Regions from separate parts of the Streptomyces stoeckheimensis genome, predicted to be linked through region 1. Evidence: riboswitches for the same ligand, from Rfam matches in the RefSeq annotation. Region 1 holds a riboswitch; the other holds the start of a gene.
What was found. A riboswitch is a leader RNA that binds a small molecule or an ion and turns the genes downstream of it on or off. The one in region 1 is predicted to bind glycine.
Positions count from the first base shown of each region.

Region 2: another riboswitch for glycine. It lies ahead of gcvP (aminomethyl-transferring glycine dehydrogenase); the one in region 1 lies ahead of gcvT (glycine cleavage system aminomethyltransferase GcvT).

Region 1 covers NZ_CP169550.1:2,861,015-2,868,803, forward strand. The annotation lists gene ACE1OC_RS12790 (ABC transporter permease) at 1-729, opposite strand, end outside; gene ACE1OC_RS12795 (enhanced serine sensitivity protein SseB C-terminal domain-containing protein) at 1,204-1,944, opposite strand; gene ACE1OC_RS12800 (enhanced serine sensitivity protein SseB) at 2,012-2,722, opposite strand; gene ACE1OC_RS12805 (AAA family ATPase) at 2,823-3,509, opposite strand; glycine riboswitch at 3,689-3,792, shown strand; gene gcvT (glycine cleavage system aminomethyltransferase GcvT) at 3,977-5,092, shown strand; gene gcvH (glycine cleavage system protein GcvH) at 5,201-5,581, shown strand; gene glyA (serine hydroxymethyltransferase) at 5,596-6,852, shown strand; gene ACE1OC_RS12825 (APC family permease) at 7,025-7,789, shown strand, end outside.
Region 2 covers NZ_CP169550.1:7,435,935-7,443,723, forward strand. The annotation lists gene ACE1OC_RS33750 (DNA polymerase IV) at 1-1,159, shown strand, start outside; gene ACE1OC_RS33755 (PRC-barrel domain-containing protein) at 1,621-1,986, opposite strand; glycine riboswitch at 2,105-2,203, shown strand; gene gcvP (aminomethyl-transferring glycine dehydrogenase) at 2,403-5,288, shown strand; gene ACE1OC_RS33765 (DUF5999 family protein) at 5,386-5,592, opposite strand; gene ACE1OC_RS33770 (hypothetical protein) at 5,871-6,491, opposite strand; gene ACE1OC_RS33775 (glutamate-cysteine ligase family protein) at 7,005-7,789, shown strand, end outside.

The sequences.
Region 1 (7,789 bases):
CAGCAGCTCGCGGAAGAGGATGTACATCCGCCCGGCGCCCAGGCTCCGCGCGGCTTCGACGTACTCCCGTTCGCGCAGCGACAGGGTCTGTCCGCGGACGATGCGGCCGATGTAGGGCCAGCCGAAGAAGCCGATCACCAGGACCAGTACGGCGATCCGCAGGCCCGATCCCTCGAAGCCCCAGAGCTTGGCGGGGACGACCGAGACCAGCGCGATGATGAAGAGCAGCTGCGGGAAGGCCAGCAGCAGGTCCATGACCCGGCTGATGGCCGCGTCGACCCAGCCGCCGAAGTAGCCGGCGACGATGCCGAAGAAGGTGCCCAGCGAGACCGCCACGAAGGCGGACAGGAAGGCGACCAGCAGGGAGATGCGGGCGCCGTAGATGATGCGGCTGAACACGTCGCGGCCGTTCACCGGCTCGACGCCCAGCAGGAAGTCGCTGCTGATGCCGCCGTAGTCACCGGCGGGCAGGCCCAGCAACGGGTCCAGCTGGTCTTCGTGCAGCTCCTCCGGGGGGTGGCCGAACGCGCTGACGATCAGCGGCGCGAACAGTGCGACGAGGATCAGCAGGAGCACGACGAAACCGCCGGCCAGCGCGACCTTGTCGCGCTTGAGCCGCATCCAGGCGATGCGGCCGGGCGAGCGGCCTTCGATGGCCTTGGCGGGGACGTCGGCTACGGACACGGGTGCGGGTGTCTCCGCGCTCATGTCGTGCAGTGGTGCCGTCATCGTGGTGGGGACCCCTCTCGGCCGACGGGTGGGCCGGCCCATGCCCGCCGCTGTGGCGGCGTTGGTGCGGAGTGGCGCTCGGAGTGCGAGGTACGGATGTGTTGCTGCGGAACGGGGCGTGCTGGTGGTGCGCGTGGTGCTGTGCGAAACAACAGGCGAAGTTCCCGTGACGGGTTCGCCTTTGGAAGACTCACCCGCTCTTGGGTGGGGAGTCTTCATCGGGCGCTCGATCAGCCGCCAGACCCGCAGGTGAATGGATGCGCAACCGTGATCTGAGGGTCGAGTTCCCGTTATCCGGACTTCGCTGTCATCTCAGCGGAGCAAGACATCCTGTTCGGTACGGAATCGGACATGGCGCCCAACTCGGCGCACTAGCGCGCCTATTGGCCGTACATCAGCGTCGAAATCAGGACAACGCAAAGGCCGCACGGAACGACTGTTCCGTGCGGCCTCGGGTGGCTGAATACCGATGTCTCAGTAGGCGGGCGCCTGTCCCTCGCGGTCATAGAAGGGCCTGGTTTGCGCCCGCAGCCACATCGCCACCGGATCGTGTTCGTCCGCGAGCGCGACCGTGCACACGGGCACTCCCTCGGGGACCGCGCCGACCGACTGGCGCATCATCTCGCGCACGGATTCCAGCGCGTGCGCGGAGGCGTCGTACAGGTCGAGCCCGACGGCGAGGTACGGGGACCCCAGCGCGGGCTGCACCCAGGCGCGGCGCAGCGAGCGGACGGCGGGCGTGCGGTGCGCGTGCTGCGTGAGCAGCCCGTAGAACTGCGGCAGCTCGATGGCGGGCTCGGACAGCCGCAGCGGGCCGGCCGGCATCCGGTCCAGCCCGGTGGCGATCCGGCGCAGGTCGGCCCAGGGAATGCCGACGCCGCCGCCCTGGGCGTGCGGGTTGAGCCACAGCCCCCAGCGGTCGGGGTAGAGAGCACGGGCGATGTCCCGGCCGGTGACCACCTCGTACCCGCGGTTCCAGCCGCTGGCGGCCAGCTCCTGCGGGGAGGTCACGCAGGGCGCGTACCCGAGGCCCTCGACCTCCATGCCGCCGTACTGGGCCTCCGGGGAGCCGGGCCGCCCCTGCCAGAGGAGCATCCACAGCCGTCCCTCGGCCAGGGCGTGCAGGAGAGACTCGTAGCTCTCGTAGCGCCCCGGAGTCACCTGGCGCAGCATGTGCTCGACCTGCCCGACCGCGGCCGTGCCTGACGCACTCACCCGGTACCCCTCTTCGTCTGTTCGTCCGCCCGTCGTCCACGCGTGTCGGCCACCAGCTTAAGCGTCACTACGGCAGGTAGAAGGGGCGTACGCGCTCACGTATGTAGTCGACGACCGGGTCCTCGGCGGCGTCGAGCAGGATCAACTGCACCGGCCAGGGCGGTGGTACGCGGGTCAGGGCCCGCCCCAGCGCGTCCATCGGGGCGTTTCGCATGCCGGGCTCCCATCCCAGCAGGTGGACCCCGACGTACAGCTCCGGCGAGCCGCCCTCGACGCTGGCGAGGCAGCGGTGCGCCGCCGCGACGACTCCGGTGGCGCGGAACTCCTCCGCGGCGGCGGCCAGGAACTCGACCGGGTCCTCCTGCCAGTCGGGCTCGTAGAGCCGGACCCGGCCGCCGGTGGCGGGGCCGTCGAGCGGGCTGCGGCCGGTGCGGCAGAGCTCCGCGACGGCCGGCGGGGGCAGGGGCACGCCGACGGATCCCTCGGGGTTGACCGCGATGCCGAGCTGCGGGGGCAGGCCGCGGGCGAAGTCCACGGCGGGGGCGACGGCGAAGTCCATGGCGGGTCCGGCGCAGGCGCGGAACTGCTCCTCGGAGCTGTAGACGGGCACGTAGGCGGCGCCGTCGATGTCCATGGTGGGCAGGTTCAGGCTGTTCACGCCGCCGGGCAGCGGGATCCACAGGTGGCTCCGCCCGAGGACCTCGAGGATCCGTCCCCCGGCGTCCGCCTGTCCGAGCGCCGCCCCGAGCACCTGCTCCAGCTCGTTACCCGGCCACATGTACGTCTCCGCTCGCTTGCCCTTGGTCTCGACCCGAGATTAACGGGCGCCTGCGACACCCCGACCGGGGGCCGACCGCCGGCCGACCGCCGGCCGACCGCTAGAGGAAGCCGATCGAGGTCAGCCGGGACGCCGCCGGGCGGTCCAGCAGGGTCACCGACGCGCAGCCGGCCGGCGGGCGGCCCGCCTCGGCCTCGCGCAGCAGCCGGGCCACCGCCCCCCGGTGCCGGGCGAAGGCGTACGCCGAGACGCCCCGGCCCCGCGCGGCCTGCCCGGCCCGGGCCTCCTCGGGGGTGGTGTCCAGCAGCACCAGGTGCAGCGCGCGGCCGCGCCGCCGGGCCGCCGAGGCCAGCAGCGCCCGTACCCAGCTCTGCGTACCGCAGTCGTGGACGACGGCCGGGGCCCCGGAGCGCAGGACCCTCCACAGGCCCCAGTAGTGCGCGATCCGGACCGCGGGCCGGTACACCGCGTAGGGCAGGGCGGCCGGCATCCGGCGCTCCCACCGCTCGCGGGCGTCCTGGGAGTCGATGCCGCCGCCCTCCGCGGCCCGCTTGATCAGGGTGCTCTTGCCGCCGCCGGGCAGTCCGGAGACCACCACGACGTCCCCGGCGGCGAAGCGGAGCGTCCGCGGGCCCTCGGACCCGCGCAAGTCGCGTACGGCTGCGGGCTCCCCCGCCGCCCCGGCCGCCGCCGGATCCCGTACGAGGGCACGCTGCGTCGGCACCCCGGCCACCGCGCCCTCGACGGTGCCCGTGGTCGTCGCCGCCAGTACTCCGAATCTCCGCACAGTGATCGCCTCCCCCGATACGGGTCACTGGACCCGTTCCCCCTGAGTGTAAAGAGACGGTAATCCGGCGGCGCCGGTTCCGTTCCGGGTCCGCTCCGCTTGCGGACCCCCTCCCCCATTCGGCCGCACGTCGTGCAATGATGTGCGCCATCTGGACACCTAACTGCATACCGGCCGCTTGAATCCGCGCGGGAGAGTCCCGGCACGCCGCAAGGCGGTGCCCGGGCGCCGAAGGAGCAAGTACCTCCCTTGAATCTCTCAGGCCCCGTACCGCGTGGATGAGGCAGATCTGAAAAGCGAGCCGCGCCACCGCCCGTGAGGGCTCCGGCGACGGTTCCACCCAAGGTGCAAGTCGATGGCCTTCCCCTGGAAGCGGGGAACTCTCGGCGAACCTCTCAGGTTCCGATGACAGATGGGGAGGAACTCCTCCTCGTCATGTCATGCCCTGGGACCCGGGAGCCACACCCATGAGCACTGCCCCCCGCCTGACCGCCCTCGATGCGCTGCACCGCTCGCTCGGTGCGACCATGACCGATTTCGCGGGCTGGGACATGCCCCTGCGGTACGCCAGCGAGCGCGACGAGCACAACGCCGTCCGCACCAAGGCCGGTCTGTTCGACCTCTCCCACATGGGCGAGATCACCCTGACCGGCCCGGAGGCCGTCAAGGTCCTGGACTACGCGCTGGTCGGCAACATCTCCACCGTCGGCGTCGGCCGCGCCCGCTACACGCACATCTGCCAGGAGGACGGCGGGATCCTCGACGACCTGATCGTCTACCGCCTGGGCGAGACCGAGTTCATGGTCGTCGCGAACGCCTCCAACGCCCAGGTCGTCCTGGACGCGATCACCGAGCGCGCCGCCGGCTTCGACGCCGAGGTCCGCGACGACCGCGACGCGTACGCGCTGCTCGCGGTGCAGGGTCCGGAGTCCCCCGGCATCCTCGCCTCCCTCACCGACGCCGACCTGGACGGGCTGAAGTACTACGCCGGCCTGCCCGGCACGGTCGCCGGGGTGCCCGCGCTGATCGCACGCACCGGCTACACCGGCGAGGACGGCTTCGAGCTGTTCGTCGCCCCCGAGCACGCCGTGGAGCTGTGGCAGGCCCTGACCAAGGCGGGCGAGGGCGTCGGCCTGGTCCCGGCCGGTCTGTCCTGCCGCGACACCCTGCGCCTGGAAGCGGGCATGCCGCTGTACGGGCACGAGCTGACCACCTCCCTCACCCCGTTCGACGCGGGTCTGGGCCGGGTCGTGAAGTTCGAGAAGGAGGGCGACTTCGTCGGCCGCGCCGCCCTGGAGGCCGCCGCCGAGCGCGCCGCCTCCAACCCGCCGCGCAAGCTGGTCGGCCTGATCGCCGAGGGCCGCCGCGTTCCGCGCGCGGGCTTCTCCGTGACCTTCGACGGCCAGGTCGTCGGCGAGGTCACCTCGGGCGCCCCGTCCCCGACGCTGGGCAAGCCGATCGCGATGGCCTATGTCGACGCGGCGCACGCCGCGCCCGGCACCTCCGGCGTCGGCGTGGACATTCGCGGTACGCATGAGGCGTACGAGGTCGTGGCCCTGCCGTTCTACAAGCGGCAGAAGTAGCCCCGTACCGCACCGCACCGCGCCGCTCATCGGCGCTCATCGGCGCGTCGCGCCGGTCAGCAGGACCACCGTTCGTATCCACTCCCCCGCATCCAGGAGAATCAGGTCATGAGCAACCCCCAGCAGCTGCGTTACAGCAAGGAGCACGAGTGGCTGTCGGTCGCCGAGGACGGCGTCTCGACGGTCGGCATCACGGAGTTCGCGGCCAACGCGCTCGGTGACGTCGTCTACGCCCAGCTCCCCGAGGTGGGCGACACGGTGACCGCGGGCGAGACCTGCGGCGAGCTGGAGTCGACCAAGTCGGTCAGCGACCTGTACTCCCCCGTCACCGGCGAGATCGTCGAGTTCAACCAGGACGTCGTCGACGACCCGGCGCTCGTGAACTCGGCTCCGTTCGAGGGTGGCTGGCTCTTCAAGGTGCGCGTCACGGAGGAGCCGGCCGACCTGCTCTCCGTCGACGAGTACGCCAAGCTCACCGCCGGCAACTGACCCAGGGAACCCTGATGTCTGTACTGAACACTCCCCTCCACGAGCTCGACCCGGACGTCGCCGCCGCCGTCGACGCCGAACTCGTGCGCCAGCAGTCCACCCTGGAAATGATCGCGTCGGAGAACTTCGCTCCGGTCGCCGTCATGGAGGCCCAGGGCTCGGTCCTGACCAACAAGTACGCCGAGGGCTACCCCGGCCGCCGCTACTACGGCGGCTGTGAGCACGTCGACGTGGTCGAGCAGATCGCGATCGACCGCATCAAGGCGCTCTTCGGCGCCGAGGCCGCGAACGTGCAGCCCCACTCGGGCGCGCAGGCCAACGCGGCCGCGATGTTCGCGCTGATCAAGCCGGGCGACACGATCATGGGCCTGAACCTGGCCCACGGCGGTCACCTGACCCACGGCATGAAGATCAACTTCTCCGGCAAGCTCTACAACGTGGTCCCGTACCACGTCGACGAGACCGGCGAGGTCGACATGGCCGAGGTCGAGCGCCTCGCCAAGGAGACCAAGCCGCAGCTGATCGTCGCGGGCTGGTCCGCCTACCCGCGCCAGCTGGACTTCGCCGCCTTCCGCCGCATCGCGGACGAGGTCGGCGCGTACCTGATGGTCGACATGGCGCACTTCGCCGGCCTGGTCGCCGCGGGTCTGCACCCGAACCCGGTCCCGCACGCCCACGTCGTCACCACCACCACGCACAAGACCCTCGGCGGTCCGCGCGGCGGTGTCATCCTGTCGACGCAGGAGCTGGCCAAGAAGATCAACTCCGCGGTCTTCCCGGGTCAGCAGGGCGGCCCGCTGGAGCACGTGATCGCGGCCAAGGCCGTCTCCTTCCTCGTCGCGGCCTCGCCCGAGTTCAAGGAGCGCCAGGAGCGCACCCTGGAGGGCGCGAAGATCCTCGCCGCCCGTCTGGTCCAGGACGACGTCAAGGCCGTGGGCGTGGACGTCCTCACCGGCGGCACCGACGTGCACCTGGTCCTGGTCGACCTGCGCAACTCCGAGCTGGACGGCCAGCAGGCCGAGGACCGCCTCCACGAGGTCGGCATCACGGTCAACCGCAACGCCATCCCGAACGACCCGCGGCCGCCGATGGTCACCTCGGGTCTGCGGATCGGTACGCCGGCGCTGGCCACCCGCGGTTTCGACGCCGAGGCCTTCGCCGAGGTCGCCGAGATCATCGCGCAGGCGCTGAAGCCCGCCTACGACGCCGAGGACCTCAAGGCGCGCGTCTCGGCGCTCGCCGCGAAGTTCCCGCTGTACCCGACGCTCTAGGCACCGGCTTGGGAGGGCCCGGTCTTGTTGTGCACAGGGCCGGGCCCCTTTCATGACCAAAGCCCCAGGCGGATGCGACCTCTTGCCGCTGATTCTTCCAATAAATGGCAAATAGGCTCCGAATAAGGAACGACCGCACCCCCTGGCAGGACGGACAGCACACCCCATGGACATGAGCGCAGCGAACAAGAAGGGACTCAGTCTCTTCGCCCTGATCATGATCGGGCTCGGCTCGATCTTCGGATCGGGCTGGCTCTTCGGGGCGGGCCAGGCGGCCGCCGTCGCAGGACCCGCGGCGATCATCGCCTGGGTCATCGGTGCCGTCTTCATCGGCATGATCGCCATGTCCTACGCGGAGGTGGGCGCCGCCTACCCGCTGCCCGGCTCGATGGCCCGCTTCGGCACCATCTCGCACGGGCCGGTGCTGGGCTTCATCACCGGCTGGGCGGTCTGGATCGCCATCGCGGCCCTGATCCCGATCGAGTCCATCGCCGGTACGCAGTACATGTCCTCCTGGAACTTCGGCTGGGCCAAGGGCCTGGTCGAGAACGGCGGGCTGACGACCTCCGGCATGGCGATGGCGCTGTTCCTGACCGTGGCGCTGTGGCTGGCCTGCTACTGGTCGGTCGCGCTGCTCGCCAAGGCGAACAACCTCCTCACCCTGGTCAAGTTCGCCATCCCGGTGCTCGCCGTGATCGCCCTGATCGCCTCCGGCTTCCACACCGGCAACTTCACCGACCACGGCGGCTTCGCGCCCAACGGCTGGTCGGCGGTCATGACCGCCGTCACCACCTCCGGCGTGGTCTTCGCCTTCAACGGCTTCCAGGCCGTCGTCAACCTCGGCGGCGCCGCCAAGAACCCCGGCCGCGCCATTCCGCTGGCCCTGGTCGGCGCGCTCTCCCTCGGCCTGGTCATCTACCTGGCCCTGCAGATCGCC
Region 2 (7,789 bases), 4.6 Mb from region 1:
CCTGCACGACCGGGTGCGGATCCGCACCGAGGTGCAGCGGCTCGCGGACCGGTGCGTGGAGCGGCTGCGGGGGTCGGGGCACTCGGGGCGGACGATCGTGCTCAAGGTTCGGCGGTACGACTTCTCCACACTGACGCGCTCGGAGACCCTGCGGGGGCCCACGGACGACCCCGCGGTGGTGCGGGAGGCGGCGGCGCGGCTGCTGGAGGCCGTGGACACCACGGGCGGGGTGCGGCTGCTGGGGGTGGGTGTCACGGGGCTGGCGGACTACACGCAGGAGGACCTGTTCGCTTTCGCCGATGCGATGGCTGCGCGGGCGGGGGCGGATGACGCGGCTGCGGGGCCGGCTGCGGGAGTGGGAGTGGCTGCGGCTCGTGCCGACGGTGTTGCGCCGTTCGGCGGGGGCTCGGGGCAGGGCGCGGTCGACGCTGACGGGGGTCAGGAGAGCCACGCGTCGGGTGAGGGCGCTGGACAGGGACCCGGGCCGGTTCGGGATGGGGGCACCGGGCGGGCGCGGGGAGCACAGCAGGGCCAGGGGCAGGGTGCTGGGGAAGTGCTGGGTGAGGCCGCGGGCCAGGGGCGAGGTGCTGGGCCGGGGCGGGTGGGGAGTGCCGGGGCGGGCCGGGTAGCCCAGGAGGGGCAGGAGCAGGGCGCTGGGTCCCGGCGGGTGGGGAGTGCCGGGGAGGGCCAGACACCCCGTGAGGGGCTGAGCCAGGGGCAGGGCCACGGTCACGGGCAGGGCCAAGGCCCGGGCCATGTTCAGGGGCAGGGGCAGGGGCAGGGGGCTGGGTCCGGGCGGGTGGAGGGTGCCGGGGAGGGGCAGGGATCCCGCGAGGGCCACGGTCACGGGCCGGGTCAGGACCAGGTTCAGGGGGCGGGGCAGGCGGGTGGGCAGGGGCGGTCGGGGGGTGGCGAAGGCGTGGGTGAGCGCTCGTGGCCGGCCGGGAGCGATGTGCGGCATGCGGTGTACGGGCCGGGGTGGGTGCAGGGCAGCGGGGTCGGGCGGGTGACCGTACGGTTCGAGCAGCCCGGATCCGAGCCGGGTCGGGTGCGAACGTTCCTGGTCGACGATCCCGAGCTGGAGCCGTCCGACCCGATGCCGCTGGTAGGGGACCGGGCCGTGGGGGTCGGAGGCTCGACGGCTCCGCAGGGAGCCTGAGAGGTTGCGGGCGCGGGCGGTCAGGGCGGCGCTTGCTCCGCACCGGCGGACCCGAGGGCGATTCCTCCTCCTGGCTGGAGCAGCCGTTTCGCCGGGCCGGGCGGAAGCCTGCGTACTGGACGTACTTGGGATTTCGCCCGGTGCGCAGAGAGCGCGTGCCAGGCGCCGCGGGCCCGGCAAGATTCGGAAGAGACGGCCTAGCTCGCGGGCTGCTGGGTGACGGGCCGCTCCCGGCTGCGGCGTACGGGACGGGCAGATCGCCGGGGCGCGGCCGTCCTGGACTACCGGGCCAGGACTCGGAGAACCTCCCGGTGGCCCGGCCTCCGCGGTCGCTTGTGCCGGCTGTCGGTACTGGTTTGAGTGCCTGCTGCCTGCTGAGCGCCCCTGCTCCGCTGTCCGCAGGCGGCTTTCTGCGGAGCGCTGCCTGGAAGGTCGGGCTTGCCGGCCCCGGTGGGGGTGGGTCAGGGGGTGTCGGGGGTTTTGTGGCCGAAGTCGTGCTGGAAGTCCGTCGGGAGGGCCAGGTCCAGGCCGTAGTGGTGGTAGAGCTGCAGCTCCTGTTCGGGGGAGAGGTGGCGGCCGACGCCGAAGTCGGGGGCGTCCTTGATGAGGGAGCGTTCGAAGGGCACGCGCAGGGTGTCGCCCACCATCTCGCTGGGCTCCAGCGGGACGAAGGCGTCCCGGCTGAAGAGTCCGGTGCGTACGGCGGCCCATTCCGGGACGCCCGTGGCATCGTCGAGGTAGACCTCGTCGACGGTGCCGATCTTGGTGCCATTGCGGTCGAACGCCTTGCGGCCGATCAGGCTGCGGGGATCGATGTCGGTCTGCACGGTCCGGTCCCTCCATTGGGCGCAACTCCTCCGTAAGCACTACAAAAGTGCATTTCCGGAGAGGGGGCCACTCGAGGGAGGTCCGCAGATCCTCGCTGGTAGGCTGGGTGACGGCTGTTGACCCTGTGCGGGAGAGTCCTCCGAGTGAGTGAGACGGAGGCGCCGAAGGAGCAAATCCTCCCCGGAATCTCTCAGGCATACGTACCGCACGTGGTGAGGCCACTCTGGAAAGCAGGGGCGGGTACCGGGCGCGCAGTGCCGGTCCCTCTCCTCACCGACGGTGAAAGCCGGACCTCGTGGGCGACCCCCGCGCGGCCCGGTGAAGCTCTCAGGTTGTGATGACAGAGGGGGAGGCCGTCCGGGTGCCCGCGCCGTGGTGCCCCTCGCAGGTCGTACGACCCAGGAGGCCTCCGTACATGACCGCCAACCGCATTCCGCTCTCCCAGCTGGAGCGAGGCATCCCCTTCGAGCAGCGCCACATCGGCCCGGACGCCGAGGCGCAGGCGAAGATGCTCGCCCATGTGGGCTACGGCTCGCTGGACGAGCTCACCGCAGCCGCGGTGCCGGATGTGATCAAGACCACCGCCGCGCTGAACCTGCCCGAGGCGCGGACCGAGGCCGAGGTGCTCGCCGAGCTGCGTGAGCTCGCCGACCGCAACCAGGTGCTGTCGTCGATGATCGGTCTCGGTTACTACGGGACCTTCACGCCGCCGGTGATCCTGCGCAACGTCATGGAGAACCCGGCTTGGTACACGGCGTACACGCCGTACCAGCCGGAGATCTCCCAGGGCCGCCTCGAAGCCCTGCTGAACTTCCAGACCGTCGTCGCCGAGCTGACCGGCCTGCCGACCTCCGGCGCCTCCCTGCTCGACGAGGGCACGGCTGCCGCCGAGGCCATGACCCTGGCCCGCCGCGTGGGCAGGGCCAAGGGCAACGTCTTCCTCGTCGACGCCGACGCGCTGCCGCAGACCATCGCGGTGATCCAGACCCGCGCCGAGCCGATCGGCATCGAGGTCGTCGTCGCGGACCTGTCGGACGGGATTCCGGCCGAGATCGCCGAGCGCGGCGTCTACGGCGTGCTCCTCCAGTACCCGGGTGCTTCCGGCGCCGTGCGGGAGATCAAGCCGGTCATCGAGCAGGCGCACGCGCTCGGCGCCATCGTCGCCGTCTCCGCCGACCTGCTCGCCCTGACGCTGCTGACCTCGCCGGGCGAGCTGGGCGCGGACATCGCGGTCGGCACCACCCAGCGCTTCGGCGTCCCGATGGGCTTCGGCGGACCGCACGCCGGCTACATGGCCGTCCAGGCCAAGCACGCCCGCTCGCTGCCCGGCCGCCTCGTCGGCGTCTCCGTGGACGCGGACGGCAACAAGGCGTACCGCCTGGCGCTGCAGACCCGTGAGCAGCACATCCGCCGCGAGAAGGCCACCAGCAACATCTGCACCGCCCAGGTGCTCCTCGCCGTCATGGCCGGCATGTACGCCGTCTACCACGGCCCGGACGGGCTGCGGACGATCGCCCGCCGGACGCACCGGTACGCGGCTCTGCTCGCGGCCGGTCTGACGGCCGGCGGGGTCGAGGTCGTGCACGGCGCCTACTTCGACACCGTCACCGCGCGGGTCCCGGGCCGGGCCGCCGAGGTCGTGGCCGCGGCCCGCGAGGGCGGGGTCAACCTGTACCAGGTGGACGCCGACCTGGTCTCCGCCTCCTGCGACGAGACCACCCTGCGCGCCGACGTGGACGCGGTGTGGGCGGCCTTCGGTGTCACCGCCGACCTGGAGGCGCTCGACGCCACCACGGCCGACGCGCTTCCCGAGGGGCTGCTGCGCTCGGACGAGTACCTGACCCACCCGGTCTTCCACCAGCACCGCTCCGAGACCGCGATGCTGCGCTACCTGCGCAAGCTCTCGGACAAGGACTACGCGCTGGACCGCGGCATGATCCCGCTGGGCTCCTGCACCATGAAGCTCAACGCGACCACCGAAATGGAGTCGGTCACCTGGCCGGAATTCGGCCAGTTGCACCCGTTCGCCCCGGTCGAGCAGGCCGAGGGGTACCTCACGCTCATCACCGAGCTGGAGGAACGTCTCTGCGAGGTCACCGGCTACGACAAGGTCTCCATTCAGCCGAATGCCGGCTCCCAGGGTGAGCTCGCCGGCCTGCTGGCCGTCCGCGCCTACCACCGGGCGAACGGCAACGAGCAGCGCACCGTCTGCCTCATCCCGTCCTCCGCGCACGGCACCAATGCCGCGAGCGCCGTGATGGCCGGCATGAAGGTCGTCGTCGTCAAGACCGCCGACGACGGCGAGGTGGACGCGGACGACCTCCGTGCCAAGATCGAGCAGTACCGCGACGAGCTCGCCGTGCTGATGATCACGTACCCCTCCACGCACGGTGTGTTCGAGGAGCACGTCGCCGACATCTGCGCCCAGGTGCACGACGCCGGCGGCCAGGTCTACGTGGACGGCGCCAACCTCAACGCCCTGGTGGGCCTGGCCAAGCCGGGTCACTTCGGCGGCGACGTCTCGCACCTGAACCTGCACAAGACCTTCTGCATCCCGCACGGCGGCGGCGGCCCGGGCGTCGGCCCGGTCGGTGTCCGGGCGCACCTGGCTCCGTACCTGCCCAACCACCCGCTCCAGCCGACCGCCGGTCCGGAGACGGGCGTCGGCCCGATCTCGGCCGCTCCGTGGGGCTCGGCCGGCATCCTGCCGATCTCCTGGTCGTACGTGCGCCTGATGGGCGGCGAAGGCCTCAAGCGCGCGACCCAGGTGGCGGTGCTCGGCGCCAACTACATCGCCAAGCGCCTGGAGCCGCACTACCCGGTGCTCTACACCGGCCCGGGCAACCTGGTCGCGCACGAGTGCATCATCGACATGCGCCCCCTGTCGAAGGCGACGGGCGTGAGCATCGACGACATCGCCAAGCGCCTGATCGACTACGGGTTCCACGCGCCGACCATGTCCTTCCCGGTCGCCGGCACGCTCATGATCGAGCCGACGGAGTCCGAGGACCTCGCCGAGATCGACCGCTTCTGCGATGCGATGATCGCCATCCGCGCCGAGATCGAGCGGGTCGCGGGCGGCGAGTGGCCGGTGGACGACAACCCGCTGGCCAACTCCCCGCACACGGCGGCGGCCCTGGGCGGCGAGTGGAGCCACCCGTACACCCGCGACGAGGCCGTCTTCCCGGGCGGGGTGTCGGCCGCGGAGAAGTACTGGCCGCCGGTGCGCCGCATCGACGGTGCCTTCGGCGACCGGAACCTGGTGTGTTCCTGCCCGCCGCTGGACGAGTACGACAACTGATGCAGTGACATGCAGAAGTGACATGACGAAGTGACATGACGAAGGGGCCGGTCCGGGAGTTCTCTCCTGGGCCGGCCCCTTTCGTTTCCGTCGTCGGCTAGGCCGCCTTCATCACCTGCGTCGCCGCGAGCGGGCGGTGCGGGGCGATGATCCGGCCGTCCGGCAGCAGCTCACCGGTGTCCTCGAACAGCAGGACGCCGTTGCACAGCAGGCTCCAACCCTGCTCCGGGTGAACGGCCACGGGGTGCGCGGCCTCCCGGTCGGCGGAGTCGGCGGACGGGCATGCTGGCTTGTGCTGGCACATGGATGCGTTCTTTCGCTGCGGTGTGGTCTGTGTGCTGCGGCTCGGTGCGTTGTGCGCGTGGTTCATGGCCGCCCCCCGTATCAACGACTTGGCTCGGTCAGAGTCCCCAGTGTTCCCCCACGGCGCGGTGTCCGGAGGGATTTCCCAGCAGCTGTCCTCATAGATTGATGACGCATCACCCGTGCGGGCGGTTCAGCTCAACTCCCCTGTCATTTCGGATGGTTAGCTGGGGGCCCGAGTGGGCTAGGCCGAATGGGCAGAACCGGCCGGGGGTCGGGTCAGGCGGCCGGTGCGGCCATGGAAGGCGGCACCGGGGGAGCCGTCGGCGTGAGCCGGTGGGTCAGTACGGGCAGCAGTTCGGACACGGGGTGCGGGCGGTAGGCGGCGATGCCGGGCGGGGCCGGGGCGAGGGGGACCAGGAGGTCGGCGGCGGCCGGCAGGCCGGCGGAGGCGTCGGCGCCCACCGATCCGTGCAGCCACAGGGTCAGCATGTACAGCTCCGGTACGGACAGCAGGCGCGGCTGGTAGTTCTTGCCGAGCGATTCGGCCTGGCGCAGCGCGCGTTCGGTGGCGGTGACGTAGGGGCCCTCGAAGAAGTGGGAGAAGACCCAGCCGTCAGGGGTCAGCCGGGTGTCGGCCGCCGCGACGTAGCGGTCCCCACTGCGGATCAGGAACCGCCAGCCGGTCAGCCGGGTGCGCGGCGGCCTGCCGCCGGCGGTCAGGCCGGAGATGTGCAGCCGGTCCAAGACGTGGACGGGCAGCGGCAGTTCGGCGGTCATCGGTCCCTGGAGGGAGCGCAGGGCCGGAGTGTGCGCCTCGTGGACGGCGGTGGGGGAACCGAGGGCCGCGAGGACGCTGCGCAGGGCGGGCGCGGGAGCCGGAGGGACGTGCAGCGGCATGGTGGGTCGCCTCTCGCTTGGGAGACCTGTGGAACGGGGCGGGTGCGGGGTGCGGACGACGCTGTCGCATTCTGGGGTCAGAGGGGGGCTGAGGGGCAATGGCCGCGCGCCAACTCTCTGCCTCGCATGCGGAGTTTATCTGACATGTGTTCACGCAGTGTTTCGGCTAGCTGTCCCGCCTATTGCCGACAAGGCGCTTACCGGTCCCTCTGACGTGGGATTCATGCCGGGTGCGCGCAAAATTTCCGCGCTGACCTCGGAGGTTACCGGATGGCGGCTCGGCTGAAAAGCGCCGGTTATCGATAACCGGCAAGGTCTACGCTGTATTTGCGCAAGGCGGCTTGCCAGGTGAATGTGCCAAAGCGCCCGTCGGCCAAACCGGCGCGCGCTCCCCGCCAGTCGCGCCCCTTCCGCGTTATCGATCACGCCGCCGGGGCATCATCGACCGTAACGCGCGCCCGGGCGGGGGGATCCATTGCCAGCCGCCGGGCCCAGTCGAGGAGGGACGCTCCGATGGGGGAGAAGGTCGTGGCGGGCGGATTCGACCTGTCCGATCGGCAACGGTACCGGAGGAAGCTGCACGAGTGCCTGGAGGTACTGGAGCGACTTCTGGAGGAGAAGAGGTTCGATCGCCCCAAGAACATGATGGGGCTGGAGATCGAGTTGAATCTCGCGGGTGCCGACGGGTTGCCGAGAATGGTGAATGCGCAGGTCCTCGAGCGTATTGCGAGCAACGATTTCCAGACCGAACTGGGAATGTTCAACCTGGAGGTGAACGTACTTCCGCACCGGCTCGGCGGCCGGGTATTCGACCAGCTCGCCGAGGAACTGAGCGCGGGTCTCGGCTATGCCCACCGGCAGGCTCTGGAGGTCGACGCCGGGGTGGTCATGATCGGAATTCTGCCGACGATCTCCCGCACCGACCTGGTCACCGCCAACCTCTCGGCGGTGGACCGCTACTCGCTGCTCAACGAGCAGATCCTGATGATGCGGGGAGAGGACTTCGTCCTCGACATCGAGGGGGTCGAGCGGCTGACCTGGACCTCCGGGTCGATCGTGCCGGAGGCCGCCTGCACCTCCGTACAACTGCACCTGCAGGTGACCCCGGCACGGTTCGCGGACGTGTGGAACGCGGCGCAGGCGGTGGCGGCCGTACAGATAGCCGTCGGCGCCAACTCGCCCTTCCTGTTCGGGCGCGAGCTGTGGCGGGAGTCGCGGCCGCCGCTCTTCCAGCAGGCCACCGACACCAGGCCGCCCGAGCTCCAGGCGCAGGGGGTGCGCCCGCGCACCTGGTTCGG